One region of the Ornithinimicrobium humiphilum genome, then DNA from elsewhere that is predicted to be linked to it. Evidence: predicted binding sites of a transcription regulator. Region 1 holds the regulator's gene; the other holds the start of a gene.
The links. Region 1 encodes LexA, which represses DNA repair genes until DNA is damaged. Its sites were predicted from a motif close to TCGAACANNTGTTCGA; they were not measured.

Region 2: FB476_RS05230 (HNH endonuclease signature motif containing protein) is a predicted target of LexA. The motif match lies at 4,538-4,553, and genes of this name have one in related genera.

Annotation. Positions count from the first base shown of each region.
Region 1 is NZ_VFPU01000001.1:1,249,784-1,257,266, reverse strand. It holds gene FB476_RS05800 (glycoside hydrolase family 65 protein) at 1-1,787, shown strand, start outside; gene FB476_RS05795 (hypothetical protein) at 1,860-2,447, shown strand; gene FB476_RS05790 (LysM peptidoglycan-binding domain-containing protein) at 2,580-2,969, opposite strand; gene lexA (transcriptional repressor LexA) at 3,231-3,953, shown strand; gene FB476_RS05780 (PRC-barrel domain-containing protein) at 4,063-4,395, opposite strand; gene FB476_RS05775 (NAD-dependent protein deacetylase) at 4,458-5,426, opposite strand; gene FB476_RS05770 (universal stress protein) at 5,512-6,357, opposite strand; gene FB476_RS05765 (hypothetical protein) at 6,364-6,906, opposite strand; gene FB476_RS05760 (LysR family transcriptional regulator) at 7,076-7,483, shown strand, end outside.
Region 2 is NZ_VFPU01000001.1:1,121,001-1,128,483, forward strand. It holds gene FB476_RS05210 (Fpg/Nei family DNA glycosylase) at 1-211, shown strand, start outside; gene FB476_RS05215 (PIG-L deacetylase family protein) at 236-970, opposite strand; gene rpsO (30S ribosomal protein S15) at 1,135-1,404, shown strand; gene FB476_RS05225 (polyribonucleotide nucleotidyltransferase) at 1,572-4,028, shown strand; gene FB476_RS16375 (hypothetical protein) at 4,130-4,294, opposite strand; gene FB476_RS05230 (HNH endonuclease signature motif containing protein) at 4,557-5,834, shown strand; gene FB476_RS05235 (heparan-alpha-glucosaminide N-acetyltransferase domain-containing protein) at 6,028-7,194, opposite strand; gene FB476_RS05240 (AzlD domain-containing protein) at 7,253-7,483, opposite strand, start outside.

The DNA.
Region 1 (7,483 bases):
GCAAGCACGTCTACGAGGTCGCCGCGACGCGCGGCAACGTCCTGCGCGTGGAGAAGCTCGTCGCGGTCCACACCTCCCGCGGGGTGCCCCCGAGCGAGCTCGCCGACCGGTGCGAGCGCACCCTCGACCGCGCGGTCAGCGCCGGTGTGGACCAGCTGCAGCAGGAGCACGCCGACCTCTGGAGGCGCTTCTGGACCGAGTCCGACGTCGAGGTCGAGGGCCATCCGGAGGTGCAGCAGGCGATCCGGTGGAACCTCTTCCAGCTGGGCCAGGCCACCATCCGGGCGGGCAGCCACGGCATACCTGCCAAGGGATTGACCGGCAGCGGCTACGGCGGTCACTACTTCTGGGACACCGAGTGCTACGTCGTGCCCTTCCTCACCTACACGCACCCGCAGGCGGCCCGCAACGCGCTGCGCTTCCGGCACGGGATGCTCGACGACGCGCGCCGCCGGGCGGCCGAGATGTCGCAGTTCGGCGCGCTCTACCCGTGGCGGACGATCAACGGGCAGGAGGCCTCGGCCTACTTCCAGGCCGGCACGGCGCAGTACCACATCAACGCCGACATCGCCTACGCCCTCATGAAGTACGTGCGGGCGACCGGCGACCGGCAGTTCCTCCTCAACCAGGGCGTCGACATCCTCGTGGAGACCGCGCGGATGTGGGCCGACCTGGGCTTCTGGCACGTCAACGGCGGCGGTGACCGGTCCTTCCACATCCACGGGGTGACCGGGCCGGACGAGTACAACACCGTCGTCAACGACAACTTCTTCACCAACGTCATGGCGCAGCACAACCTGCAGGCCGCGGTGCAGACGGTGCGCGAGCTGCAGGAGACCGACCCCGTCCAGATGCAGCGGGCGACCGTGCGGCTGGGCCTGGACCCGCGCGAGATCGCCGACTGGGAGCGGTGCGCCGCGCGGATGCACATCCCCTACGACGAGGACCTCGGCATCCACCCGCAGGACAGCCAGTTCCTGGACCGCGAGGTGTGGGACCTCAACGCCACGCCCGCCGACCGGCGGCCGCTGCTGCTGCACTACCACCCGCTCGTGATCTACCGCTACCAGGTGCTCAAGCAGGCCGACGTCGTGCTCGCGCTCTACCTGTGCGGCGACCACTTCACCCTCGAGGAGAAGCTCGCCGACTTCGACTACTACGACCCGATCACGACCGGTGACTCCTCGCTGTCGGCCGTCGTGCAGGCGATCGTCGCGGCGGAGGTGGGCCACCACGAGCTGGCGCTGCGCTACTTCTACGCCGGCCTCTTCGTCGACCTCGCCGACCGGCACGGCAACACCGTCGACGGCGTGCACATCGCCTCCACCGGAGGGGTATGGAGTGCCCTGGTGGGCGGCTTCGGCGGCATGCGCGACCACGACGGACGCCTCTCCTTCGACCCGCGTCTGCCCGAGAGCTGGCCGTCGCTGACCTGGCGGATGCGCTGGCAGCTGTCGCGCCTGCGGGTGCGTCTGGAGGCCGAGGCGATCATCTTCGTCGTCGAGGTCGGCGAGCCGGTGACGCTGTCGGTGCGTGGGCAGCAGGTCACGGTCGGCGCGGACGAGGTCCGGGTGCCCCTGGCCGGCCAGGGTCCCCGCCGCATCCACGAGCCGCAGCTGCAGCTCATCGGCGGGACGCCGACGTCCGAGGGTCCGCGGACCTCCGACGCGGTGCCCGGCGGGGCCGTGCCCCACAGCTGGTCGCACGAGCTGGACGACCCGACCAGCCCGATCCCCGTCCGCGGGCCCGGCGCGGGGCCGGCCGGCCAGGTCGACCCGGTCACGTGAGGGGCGGCGCGCCGGGGCCGCAGGTGCCGTTGCGGGTTGGGGCTCCGGGCCGGCGTGTGGTCGGATAGGCCCATGACTGACCCCACGTCGATGCCGTTCCAGGGCGAGGAGCCCGCCGACGGCGACTCGATCTACGAGGGCCGCCGTCCCGAGGCCGCCGCCACCGCCGAGACCCCCGGGGCCGCCGAGCCCGGGGCGGGAGCGGCCGTCCCCGGCGACCTCCTCCCCCCGGCGCAGACCGAGACCGACCTGCTCGCCGCCCGTGTCGAAGGCCCCGAGGACCAGCAGGGCATGACCGAGCTCTGGCGCGCCACCATGGCCCTGCCCCACTGGTGGTTCATCGCCGTCGGCGACGAGGGCACCGAGTCGCCCGCCGCCGCGGAGATCGACGGCCAGCTCATGCTGCTCACCTTCACCAACGCCGAGCGGGCCCGCCACTTCGCCGTGCAGAACGGCATGATCGGCGTCGACGAGGACCTGCGCGCGATCGCGCTGCCCCCGGCGGAGGTCGTGGCCTCCGGGGAGACCTACCGGGTCTCCGGCATCGGCGGGCTGATGTTCGACCCGCACCTGACGGGCTACTTCATCTCTTCCGAGCAGCTCCCGGTCGTCTGGGACGCGATCTCGTCGCAGACCGGCGACCAGGCGCCGCAGGGCTGAGACCGGCGGGGGCTCCCGTCGAGCCTCGCCGTCCCCGACGACAGCAGGAGACCCCGGCCACCGGCCGGGGTCTCCTGCTGTCGTCGTCGGAACCGGTCGGCCGGGGTGATCCCCGGCCCGCGCCCGGCCGGGTCAGCGCCCGTCGGGGATGACCAGCTCCTGGCCCACGGCGATGTCGGTGGTGCTCAGGCGGTTGGCCCGCTGGATGTCCACGATCGCCCGGTCGAGCGGACGGTCGGGCAGGTGCACGGCCGCGATCTGCGAGAGCGTCATGCCGGGCTCGACGACCACGGCGCTCGTGGCTCCGGCCGGGCTGAGCGAGCTCAGCAGCGAGGCCAGGGCGAGCAGCAGGACCAGCGCGGCGCCCGCGGTGGTCAGGGCCAGGCGACCGCGGCGCGTGATCCGCAGCGGGGCGGGGCGCGGTGCCCGCTCGCCCGCGGGGACGAGACGCAGGTGACCACCGGACCGGCGCGGAGCAGCACCCGACGGGGCGGGCAGGAAGTCGACAGCAGCGGTGCTCATGTGGGTCCTCCTCGGGATCCTCGGACGCGTGTGCGATAGCACGTCTGTGCTATGTCTAGCACGGATGTACGAGAAAGTCGACACGCCGGTCGAACAGGTGTTTGCCCGACGCGCTCCCGGCTCGTAGTGTGTGCTCATGTCAGGGACTTCATCACCGAGCACCGACACACCCGGTGGGACGGCCCGATGAAGACTTCTGACACCACCTCTGACCTGGCCTGACGGCCGGGACCTGGCAGCCAGAGAAGGCAGGGACGGACCATGGCGACCATCCACGAGATGCCGGACCGCGACGGCGGCGCCGAGCTCACCAACCGGCAGCGCCGCGTGCTCGCGGTGATCCGCGACTCGGTCGACGCGCGGGGCTACCCGCCGAGCCTGCGCGAGATCGGCGAGGCGGTGGGCCTGACCTCACCGAGCTCGGTCGCCCACCAGCTCAAGATGCTCGAGCGCAAGGGCTACCTGCGTCGCGACCCCAACCGTCCCCGGGCGATCGAGGTCGTCACGCCGGGCGGGACGGAGGGCTCGGGCTACCGCCGCTCCCCCGCGCCGGAGGAGGCCGGCACCCCCGAGGCCTACGACGAGACGGGCATCGGCGACGCCCGGCCGGAGGCGTCCTACGTCCCGGTCGTCGGCCGCATCGCCGCCGGCGGGCCGATCCTGGCCGAGGAGGCCGTCGAGGACGTCTTCCCGCTGCCGCGCCAGATCGTCGGTGACGGCGAGCTCTTCCTGCTCAAGGTGGTCGGCGACTCGATGGTCGACGCGGCGATCTGCGACGGCGACTGGGTCGTGGTCCGCCGCCAGCCCACCGCGGTCAACGGCGACATCGTCGCGGCGATGCTCGACAACGAGGCCACGGTCAAGACCTACAAGCGGCGCGACGACAAGGTCTGGCTGATGCCGCACAACCCGGCCTACGAGCCGATCGACGGCGACCACGCCGTCATCCTGGGCAAGGTCACCGCGGTCCTGCGCCGCGTCTGACCTGCGCGGAGGCGCACCGCACACGTCTGGCTGCCACCGGCAGGTGACGTCCTCCCGCTACCGCAACGCCGCCCCCACCTCGACCGGGGCGGCGTTGTGCTGTCCGGCGTCAGGCGGAGGGGGCCGGCCCGTCGTCGACCGCGTAGTACTCGAAGAGGTCCTGCTCCTCGTCCTCGGACAGGTGCCGGTCGCACGGGATGTCCGGCGCGTCCTTGATCATCGCGGTCGGGTAGGGCACCCGGATCTGGTCGTCGACGATCTCGGCGCTGGACAGCGGGACGAAGACCTTCCGTCCGCTGAACCGCCCGGTGCGGACGGTCACCCAGGCGGGCTCCCCCGTCTTGTTGTCGAGGTAGACCTGCCCCATGGCGCCCACCTTCTCACCGTCCTGGTCGACGACCTCTGCGTCGTACAGGGCGTTGAGCTGCTCCTGCGAGATCACGTGTCCTCCTGGCTCGATGGCCGCCGCGAGGACGGCCGTCTACGAGCACACCACATCGGTGGTCAGGACGCCAAGTCCGCACCCGGTGCGACGTCGGCGAGCAGGCGCGGGAGCACCTGGTCGAGCAGGCAGTCCAGCTGCACCACGGGCTCGCCGTCGCCCCGGGTCTCACCGCGGGTGACGACGGCGACGGGCTTGCCGTCGCGGGCGGCCCGCCGCACGAAGCGGTAGCCGCTCATGACCCGCAGGCTGGAGCCGAGGACCAGCAACGAGCGCGACCGCTCGAGCAGGTCGAAGGCCCGCTCGACCACCGGCTTGGGCACGGACCCGCCGAAGAAGACGACGTCGGGCTTGAGCGCGTCCCCGCCGCAGACCAGGCACCGCGGCGCCCGGAACGTGCGGACCAGCTCCTCGGGCAGGACGACGTCGCCGTCGGGCCGCACCTCGCCGGCGCCGGCCAGCCGGTCGAAGCCGGGGTTGGCGTCGGTCAGCCACGAGTGCACCTGCTCGCGGGTGGTCGGCTCCCCGCAGTCGAGGCAGACGACCCGGCCCAGGGAGCCGTGCAGCTCCAGCACGTCGGTGGCACCCGCGCGCTGGTGCAGGCCGTCGACGTTCTGGGTGATGACCCCCTCGACCAGCCCGGCCCGTTGCAGGCCGGCCACCGCGGCGTGCGCGGCGTTGGGGCGGGCGGCGGCGAAGCGCTCCCAGCCGCTGAACGCGCGGGCCCAGTAGCGCTGCCGCGCCTCGGAGGACCCGACGAACTCGCCGTGCTGCATGGGCCGCACCCGCCGCTGCCCGTCCGGGCCGCGGTAGTCGGGGATGCCCGACGCGGTCGACATGCCCGCACCGGTGAGGACGAGCACCCGGCTCTCGGCGACGAGGTCCCGCAGCACGGCATACCCCTCCTCGTCGAACGGCCCGGGCGGCGGGAGGGTGTGGGCGAGGTCGACCGGGCCGTCGAGCAGCGGCGGCGTGCTCCCGGCACCCGTCACGGGCTCGCCGAGGGCGCGCAGGTCGAGGGTCCGGTCCACCGTCCCATGGTGCCAGGAGGGACGGCGAAGGGCGCGACGTCGGGGGTCCGTCCCCGACGCCGCGCCCTGCCCGTGGGGAGGTCGCCTAGACGACGGCGACCGGGCATCCGGCGTACTCCACCACCGCGCAGGCGGTGGGTCCGCGGGCGACGACCAGCAGCTCCGAGCCGAGCGCGTGGTCGAGCAGGGCGGCGACCGGATGACGGTCGGTGGCGACCGCCACGACCCGCACCCGGGGGTATGCCGTCCGCCAGGGCGCGAGGCGCTCCTCCAGCTCGCGTTCGGCCCGGTCGGCGTGGTCGGACCAGACCTCGGCGATCGGGAGCTCGGTCCGGACCGCGTCGCCGGGGACGTGCCAGGGGGCGACGGCCACGACCGGGCGGTCGTCGCGGTCGGCCCGGGCCATCGCGGTGGCCAGCGCGCGCTCGACGTGGTCGCCCACGCCGTCGGTCACGTCGACCACGACCGGGGCGTCGGGCGCGACCACGCCCGGGTCCCACCCGCTGGGGACGATGACGGTCGGGGGGCCGTCGACGGTGGCGAGCCACCGGGCCGTCGACCCGAGCCGCAGGGTCCGGAAGCCGCCGGAGCCGCGGCGGCCCACCACGAGGGTGGCGCTGCCGGCCAGCTCGCCGTCGTCCTCGCCCGCCTCCATGACCTCGGCCGTGCGGACGAGGGCGGTGGCGGGGCCCTGGGCGGTCAGCACCTGGATGACCGGTCGGTCCCGGTCGACCCGGGCCACCTCCGAGGCGGCCCGCTCCAGGGTGGCCCGGCCGGCGGGTTCGTTGACGCCCCCGTCGTCGTGGACCAGCACCAGGGGCGCTCGGGACGACGCCGCCTCCGCGGCGGCCCAGGCCACCGCGGAGGCGTTGTTGGTCGATCCGTCCACGCCGACCAGTACCGGCCCGGGGGCCTGCACCGTGGCGCTCATCGCCGGTCAGCGCAGCCAGGACGGGGCGATCCGGGCCCACCAGGTGCCGAGCCCGAGGTAGTTGCGGGCCGCCGGGAGGGTGGCGATGACGATCATGACGATCGCGCCGGTGACGTGGTCGTCCAGGAACGGGTTGGTCGTGGTGGGCAGCGAGGCGAGGTACATGAAGGCGTACATCGCGGCTCCGCAGATGGCACCGACGCGGGCGCCCGCACCGAGGATCAGAGTGAGACCGATGCCCAGGAGGCCGGCCATGAAGAGGACGTCGACGACGCCGTTGCCGGCCATCGCGTTGAACATCCCGGCGAACGGGCCCTCGACGCCGGACAGGTAGCCGGTGGTCGGGGAGCCGCCGTTGACCACGGCGCGCTCGGCGGGGGTGGCGAAGCCGAGGCCGAACATCTTGTCGACGAACGCCCAGAGGAAGTAGAAGCCGAACGCGATGCGCATCACTCCGAGGAGGTAACCGCCCGCGGTCGGGAGGAAGTGCTTGCCCTCACCCACGACGTCAAGGTGGGGGTCCACGTGGATCTCGGTGCGCGTGGTCATGTCAGCCAGCTCCTTTGGTTGTTCCGTTGTGCTGCTGACTTCAGGTTCTCAATTTCCTACTACTCGTAGTAGAGGCCGAGGTCCGGACCTGGAGGGGACCTTCGTCCCGCCCTCGCAGAGCTGCCTGCGCAACTTCCCCCGGACCATTAGCAGCCCTTATGATCGCGGCATGCTTGATGCTGCCGGCCTTCGGGTGATGAAGGCGATCGCCGACGAGGGCACGTTCACCGCGGCCGCCCACGCCCTGGGCTACACCCAGCCCGCCGTGAGCCAGATGGTGCGCCGGCTCGAGGAGCGGACCGGCACCGTGCTGGTCGAGCGCGCCGGCCGCTCGGTGCGGCTGACCGAGGCGGGGCGGGTGCTGGCCCGGCACGCCCACGACATCCTCGAGGCCCTGGACAAGGCCGAGGCCGACATCTCCGCGATCGCCGGGCTGCGGCGCGGCGACGTGCGCCTCATGGCCTTCCCCTCCTCCTCCGCCACGCTCGTGCCCCGGGCGCTGGCCGCCCTGCGCGCCAGCCACCCGGCCATCACGGTGAAGTTCACCGAGGCCGAGCCGCCGGAGTCGCTGGCGGCG
Region 2 (7,483 bases), 130 kb from region 1:
CGTGCGGACCGGGTCGATCATCACCCTCGACGACGTGCTCGAGGACGTGCGCGAGCGGATCACCGCCGGCGAGACCGTGGTGGTACCCCGCGAGTTCGCGGTCTACAAGCGCAACGGGGAGCCGTGCCTGCGCTGCGGCGCGACGGTGCGGCACAAGGTCGTCGCCGGCCGCAACCTCTTCTGGTGCGGCAACTGCCAGCGGCGGACCTGACGGGCGCCGGTCGGCGGGCGCCGGTCAGCGCCCGGCGACCTCCGCGGTCCAGCGGAAGCGGGTGGGACGGCCGTCGTCCCCGGCGCTCTCGGCGTCGCCCAGCGAGAAGGTCACGACCTGCCTCGGCGACGGGAAGTCGGCGGGCAGGGCGGCGTTGTACTCCTGGTGCGCCTCGAGCGAGCGGACCGCCGCCTCGAAGTGCTCCTCGGTCAGCTCCAGCTCGTGGGTCGCGCCGGCGCCCACCCAGCAGATCAGGCGCACGCCGCCCCACGGCTCGAAGCCCTCGCCGACGAGCTCGGGGAAGATCCACCGGTTGCCGGCCGCGGCCACCGCGTCGACGACCTCCAGCCCCACGACCCGGTGGTCGGCCTGGTTGAGGTGCCCGCCGTCGAAGCGCATCGCGTAGGTGGTGGTGACGACCACCTCGGGCCGGCGCCGACGGATCTCGCGGGCCAGGGCCCGCCGCAGGGCCAGGCTGCTCTGGACCACCCCGTCGGGGAAGCCGTCCAGGAAGTCGACCTCGGTGACCCCGACCTCGCGGGCGCCGTCGCGCTCCTCCTGCTCCCGCACCCGCGCGGCCTGCTCCGGCTCCATCGTGTCGATGCCGGCCTCGCCCCGGGTCACGAGCAGGTAGGTCACCTCCTTGCCCTCGGAGGTCCAGCGGGCGACCGCGCCGGCCGTGCCGTACTCGAGGTCGTCCGGGTGCGCAGCGATGCACAGCGCCCGCTGCCAGTCGGAGGGGAACGGTGAGAGCGTCATACCGGACACCCTGCCACCGATCGCGCCTGGGCGCTCTGGTCGATTGGGCCGGGGGCCGCCCCCGCTGTTACCCTGACAGACGCCGTCAGAACGGCCGCGGATCGAGAGTGCCCTGGTGGACATGCCCAGGATGCGCCGCGCAACGAGAGTGAAGGAGTCGCCCTATGGCGATGGACACTGCCGCCAAGCAGGAAATCATCAAGGAGTACGCCACGGCCGAGGGCGACACCGGTTCCCCCGAGGTCCAGGTCGCGCTGCTGACCGCTCGGATCAAGGAGCTGACCGAGCACGCCCGTGAGCACAAGCACGACCACCACAGCCGTCGTGGCCTGCTGCTGCTCGTCGGCAAGCGCAAGCGCCTGCTCCGTTACCTGGAGCAGACCGACATCGAGCGCTACCGCTCGCTGATCAAGCGCCTCGGCCTGCGCCGCTGAGTTTCGCAGGGGAGCGGTTCCCGTCCGTCGGGGGCCGCTCTTCCTGCGTTTGGCGGGTCGTCCGACCCGCCCGGGGCCGCGGAGACGCGCCCCCTGCATGTAGGACACAGCCGGGCACAACGACGATGCCCCGAGCTGTCGGAAGAGACACGTAAAGGAGGGCCCACATGGAGGGTCCAGAGATCACCTTCGCCGAAGCCACGATCGACAACGGCAGCTTCGGCACCCGCACCGTCCGGTTCGAGACCGGACGCCTGGCCAAGCAGGCCGGCGGCTCCGTCACCGCCTACCTCGACGACGAGACGATGCTGCTGTCGACCACGACGGCCAGCAAGCACCCCAAGGACCACTTCGACTTCTTCCCGCTGACGGTGGACGTCGAGGAGCGCATGTATGCCGCGGGCAAGATCCCCGGCAGCTTCTTCCGTCGTGAGGGTCGCCCCTCCACGGACGCGATCCTGACCTGCCGCCTGATCGACCGCCCGCTGCGCCCGACCTTCGCCAAGGGTCTGCGCAACGAGGTCCAGGTCGTCATCACGGTCCTGTCGCTCAACCCCGACCACCAGTACGACGTGCTGGCGATCAACGCTGCCTCCGCCTCGACGCAGATCTCCGGTCTGCCGTTCAGCGGCCCGATCGGTGCGACCCGCGTGTCGCTCATCGACGGCCAGTGGGTGGCCTTCCCGAACTTCTCGGACAGCGAGCGCTCCACCTTCGACATGGTCGTCGCCGGTCGCGTCGTCGGTGACGACGTCGCGATCATGATGGTCGAGGCGGAGTCCACCGAGGCCACCTGGAACCTCGTCAAGAACGAGGGCAAGCAGGCCCCGACCGAGGACATCGTGGCCCAGGGCCTCGAGGAGTCCAAGAAGTTCATCAAGGTCCTCTGCGAGGCGCAGGCGCGCCTGGCCACCGAGGCCGCCAAGGAGGTGCAGGAGTTCCCGCGCTTCCTCGACTACGAGGACGACGCCTACGCCGCCGTCGAGGAGGCCACCTCCGCCGACCTCGCCGAGGCCCTGCAGATCGCCGGCAAGCAGGAGCGCGAGAGCCGCATCGACGAGATCAAGGTCGCGATGAAGGCCAAGCTCCTGGGCCTGGCCTGGGACGCCGCCGGCGACAGCGACGTGTCCGCGGACGCGCCCTTCGCCGGTCGCGACAAGGAGCTCGACGCCGCCTTCCGCTCGGTGCAGAAGAAGCTCATCCGCGAGCGCATCCTGCGCGACGGCGTGCGTATCGACGGCCGTGGCCTCAAGGACATCCGCGCGCTGAGCGCCGAGGTCGAGGTCATCCCGCGCGCGCACGGCTCGGCCATCTTCGAGCGCGGCGAGACCCAGATCCTGGGCATCACCACGCTGAACATGCTGCGCATGGAGCAGCAGCTGGACACCCTCTCCCCGGTGACCCGCAAGCGCTACATGCACAACTACAACTTCCCGCCCTACAGCACCGGTGAGACCGGTCGCGTGGGCTCCCCGAAGCGTCGCGAGATCGGCCACGGTGCGCTCGCCGAGCGTGCGCTCATGCCGGTCCTGCCGTCGCGCGAGGAGTTCCCCTACGCGATCCGCCAGGTGTCCGAGGCCCTCGGCTCCAACGGGTCGACCTCGATGGGCTCCGTCTGCGCCTCGACCATGTCGCTGCTCAACGCCGGTGTGCCGCTGCGCGCCCCGGTCGCGGGCATCGCGATGGGCCTGGTCTCCGCTGAGGTCGACGGCGAGATGCGCTACGCCGCGCTCACCGACATCCTCGGCGCCGAGGACGCCTTCGGCGACATGGACTTCAAGGTCGCCGGCACCCGTGAGTTCGTCACGGCGATCCAGCTGGACACCAAGCTGGACGGTATCCCGGCCGAGGTCCTCGCCGGTGCGCTGGGCCAGGCCCACGAGGCCCGCCAGCACATCCTGGACGTCATGACCGAGGCCATCGACGCCCCCGACGAGATGAGCCCCTACGCTCCGCGCGTCATCACGGTGAAGGTCCCGGTCGACAAGATCGGCGAGGTCATCGGCCCGAAGGGCAAGATGATCAACCAGATCCAAGAGGACACCGGCGCCGACATCTCGATCGAGGACGACGGCACCGTCTACATTGGCGCGACCGACGGCCCCTCGGCCGAGGCCGCCCGGGCCGCGGTCAACGCGATCGCGAACCCGCAGATGCCGGAGATCGGCGAGCGCTTCCTGGGCACCGTGGTCAAGACCACGACCTTCGGCGCGTTCATCTCGCTGCTCCCGGGCAAGGACGGTCTGCTGCACATCTCCGAGATCCGCAAGCTCGTCGGCGGCAAGCGCATCGACGCTGTCGAGGACGTGCTCTCGGTGGGCCAGAAGGTCCAGGTGGAGCTCAAGGAGATCGACCCGCGCGGCAAGCTCTCGCTGGCCGCCGTCGTCGAGGGTGGCTCCGACGAGGCTGCGTCCGAGGCCCCGGCCGAGGATCCCGCTGCCGACGTCGACGCCGAGCTCCCCGGTGTGGACGCCGCCGCTCCGGTCGCCGACGACTCGTCCGAGGACGAGAACGGCGAGGACGGCGACCGTCCCCGTCGCCAGCGCCGCCGTCGTGGTGGCCGCGGTCGCGGCGCCAACGGCGAGGCCGGCGAGGGTGGCTCGGAGGAGTCCGCTGACGCCTGATCGTCACTCCTGACGCCGCAAGGGCGGGCCCGGTTCTCCGGGCCCGCCCTTGTGCGTCGTCGGCGAAGCTCGTCGCGCTAGGGCGAGACTCTGCCGTGGGGTCAGGCGATCTTGCCGGGCGCCACGGACTGCGGCGTCGTCCGGGCGGGGGAGCCGACCTGCCAGCGCATCTCCATGCGCACGCGGCCGTCGGCGCCCTGCACGGGGACCCACGTCAGCGGCGCCGGACGCCGCGTGCTGCGGATCTCGCGGATCATCTCGGTCATGACGTGCACCTCCCTGGAAAGCGTCGAACCGCGCCGTCGGCCTCGATCGGCGCGGTCGTTCATCTGGTGTTCACCTACCGTACACGAGCGCGACGACAAAGGCCATTGTGCTCGTGGGTGAGTGCGCCAAGAATGCGCTGGTCACGGGTCTGGCGTTCGGTTGGGTGAACGCGATGTGAACATGGGTTGCCGTCGGTTCGCCGTTGTCCACAGCCTGGGCACGGTGCCGCACGCGGTCGGCTGTAGAACATATGATCGAGGTATGCAGCAACCGCTGGGGACGGTGCGGCCGCCGAGGGGGACGGAGTCGGCGGCCGGTCAGTCCTGGCTGCTGGCCGAGCTTCCCGCGGACGTGAGCCGGCCGGAGCTGGTGCAGGACGACCTGGTGGTCGAGTCGTTGGGGTGGATCTCCCGGGCGGTGTCCGACCTGGAGCGGTCGCGGTTGGTGATGGCCACGGAGGCGGTGGACCGGGGGTTGCACCTTGCCGGGGGGTTCTCGGTGGTGGACTGGCTGGCGCTGCGGTGTCCGGACCTGGAGCGGCGGGCGTTGATGGACCTGGCGCGGTTGGCGCAGGCGGGTCGTGAGCCGGTGCACGCGCCGTTGATCGAACGCGTCAAGTCCGGTGACATGAGCTTGGCGCGGGCGGCGAGGCTGCACCGGGCGTTGCAGCGGGTCCGGCCGGGCCTGCCACCGGAGGAGTACGCCGCCGCCGTGGAGCTGCTGGCCAAGGCCGGGTCCGACCCGGTGTTCGACGACAAGGACATCGGCAGGATCGTGGACCGGCTCGTCGCGCAGTGCGTGGACGAGCGGGACCACGAGGCGAAGGCCCGCAAGAAGCACGCGATGCGGGGCATCTACGAGTCGAGCCTGGCGGACGGGTCGGTGAAGCGGTGGATCATCACCTTCGGTGACGACGCCGACTACGAAGCTGCGAAGGCGATCATCGACTCCCCGCTGGCGGCGCCGGCGTCGCAGGAGGAGCAGGACGCCACCGGTGAGTTCGACCTGCGGACCGCGACCCAGCGCAGGTACGACGCGTTCCTGACCGTGATGCGCCGTGGTGTCGCCGGGACCGAGGGGCAGCCGACCACGCCGAAGGCGATGCTGATGGTGACGTTGGACTTCGAGACGCTCAAGCGTCAGCTGTCCGAGACCGGTGGCCACCTGCCCGGTGTCGGCGCCACCCTCCAGGGCACCCCGCTGCGGGCCGAGGCGATCCGCAAGCTGGCCTGTGAGGCCGACATCATCCCCGTCGTCCTCGGCGGACCAAGCGAGATCCTCGACCAGGGCCGCCGCAAGCGTCTCGTCACCCCAGCCCAACGGGTCCGGCTCGCGGCGCGTGACCGGGGGTGCACCATCCCGGGGTGCACCGTGCCCGCGACCTGGTGCGACGCCCACCACGTCATCCCCTGGGCGATGGGTGGCCGATCAGACCTGTCGAACTACGCCCTGCTGTGCCCGAGGCACCACACCTTCGTGCACGACCGCAACCTGACGGCGACCGTGACCGACCTCGGTGTTCGGTGGCACCTGAGATGACCCCGCCCCGAGCCCGGCCCGAGGCGGCCGGGCGATCAGGCATGTCCGGCATGCACCAGGGAGCCTCGCGGCCCGCCGCCGGCCTGGCCGGAGCCCGGCGGTGGTGCGGCGCCCCGACGCCTGGCCGGGGCCCAGCGGTGGTGTGGCGCCCCGACGCCCGGCGTGAGCGGTTTCCGGCCGCGGCCGAGGAGCATCAACGCCGGGTGCGAGCGCTACCCACTGCGGGGACCAACCTGGTCGCGTAGCTCACCAGCTGCTCGAGCGGCCCCTTGACCGGCACCGCGGCGAACATCGCCCCGACCACCAGGGCGAAGAGCGAGTGGATCACGAAGGGCATGGTGCCGTGCACCCCGAGCGCGGTGGCGAGGACGAGCACGTGCGTGGAGTAGAGCGTGAGCGTCATGGACCCGGCGCCCGCGATCACCCGCCACGGCACCGACGGCGTCGACCCCACGAGCCAGAGCGCCAGGCCGAGCACGAGCAGCGCCGTGCCGGTCGTGTGCACCAGGTCCACGACGCTGCCGCTGTGGGGTGCCCAGACGCCCAGCCACCATGCCGTCCCGGTCGGGTGGATGCCGAAGAATCCCGACTGCATCTGCACCACGAGCTCGTCCCAGCCGTCCACAGGGCGGCGTGGGTGCTGGAGCAGGACGGCGCGCACCGACGCCGACGAGGTGACCAGGTTCGAGACCACCAGCGCCAGCAACGCCAGCAGGGCGCCGACCACCACGAGCCCGGGGCCCACCAGCCGACGCCGCAGGTCGAGCCGCCCCACCGCCATACCTGCGAAGAGGTAGGTCGCCCAGGTCAGCACGGGGTAGTAGCCGGTGAGGAGCAGCTCGGTGACGAGCGTCCCGGGCTCGGCGAGCGAGAGGAGGTTGGGCACGATCTTGGGCGGAGCCACGATCTCGCGCCGAAGCAGCAGACTGACCACCGGGGACACCAGCGCCCACCCGGCGGCGAGCACGGCGAGCGAACTCGCACGCCAGGTCAGCACGGGGAGGGCGCAGAGGAAGAGCACGCCGTAGCAGGTGAGGATCACCGCCACACCCGAGTCGAAGGACCCGAGCACCAGCCCCAGCACCGCGATGACGCCGGCCCGGACCGCGAGCCGGGCCCGTGCGGTGCGCGGATCGGTCGAGGCGTCCCTGGTCACCAGCGCGATGCCCACGCCGGCGAGCACCGCGAAGAGGGCCGACGAGCGACCGGCCACCACCTGGAAGAGCGGCTCGACCGTCTCCCCGTCGGGCGAGGCCGGCACCAGGTGCGCCGCGAACATGCCGAGCAGCGCGAGCATGCGGGCCAGATCGACACCCACCACCCGGTCGCGAGCGCGGGGGAGGGCGGCGGCGGACGGCATGGTCAGCAGTCTGCCGGACGCGCGCTGCTCGGCCGACGAACGCCCGGGTGCGCGCTGCTCAGCCGACGAGCGCCCGGACCAGTGCGGCGGCCACGGCGGCAGAGGCGACGACCACGAGGAACGGCGCCCGCAGCAGCAGCGCCACGACCGCCACCACGATCCCGACCGCACGCGCGTCGAGCGTGGGGATCCCGTCGGAGAGGAACCCCTGCGTGATCACCAGCGACGACAGCAGCGCCACGGTGAGCAGCGGCACGACCCGCTCGATCCACGGCACCTCGAGCACGCG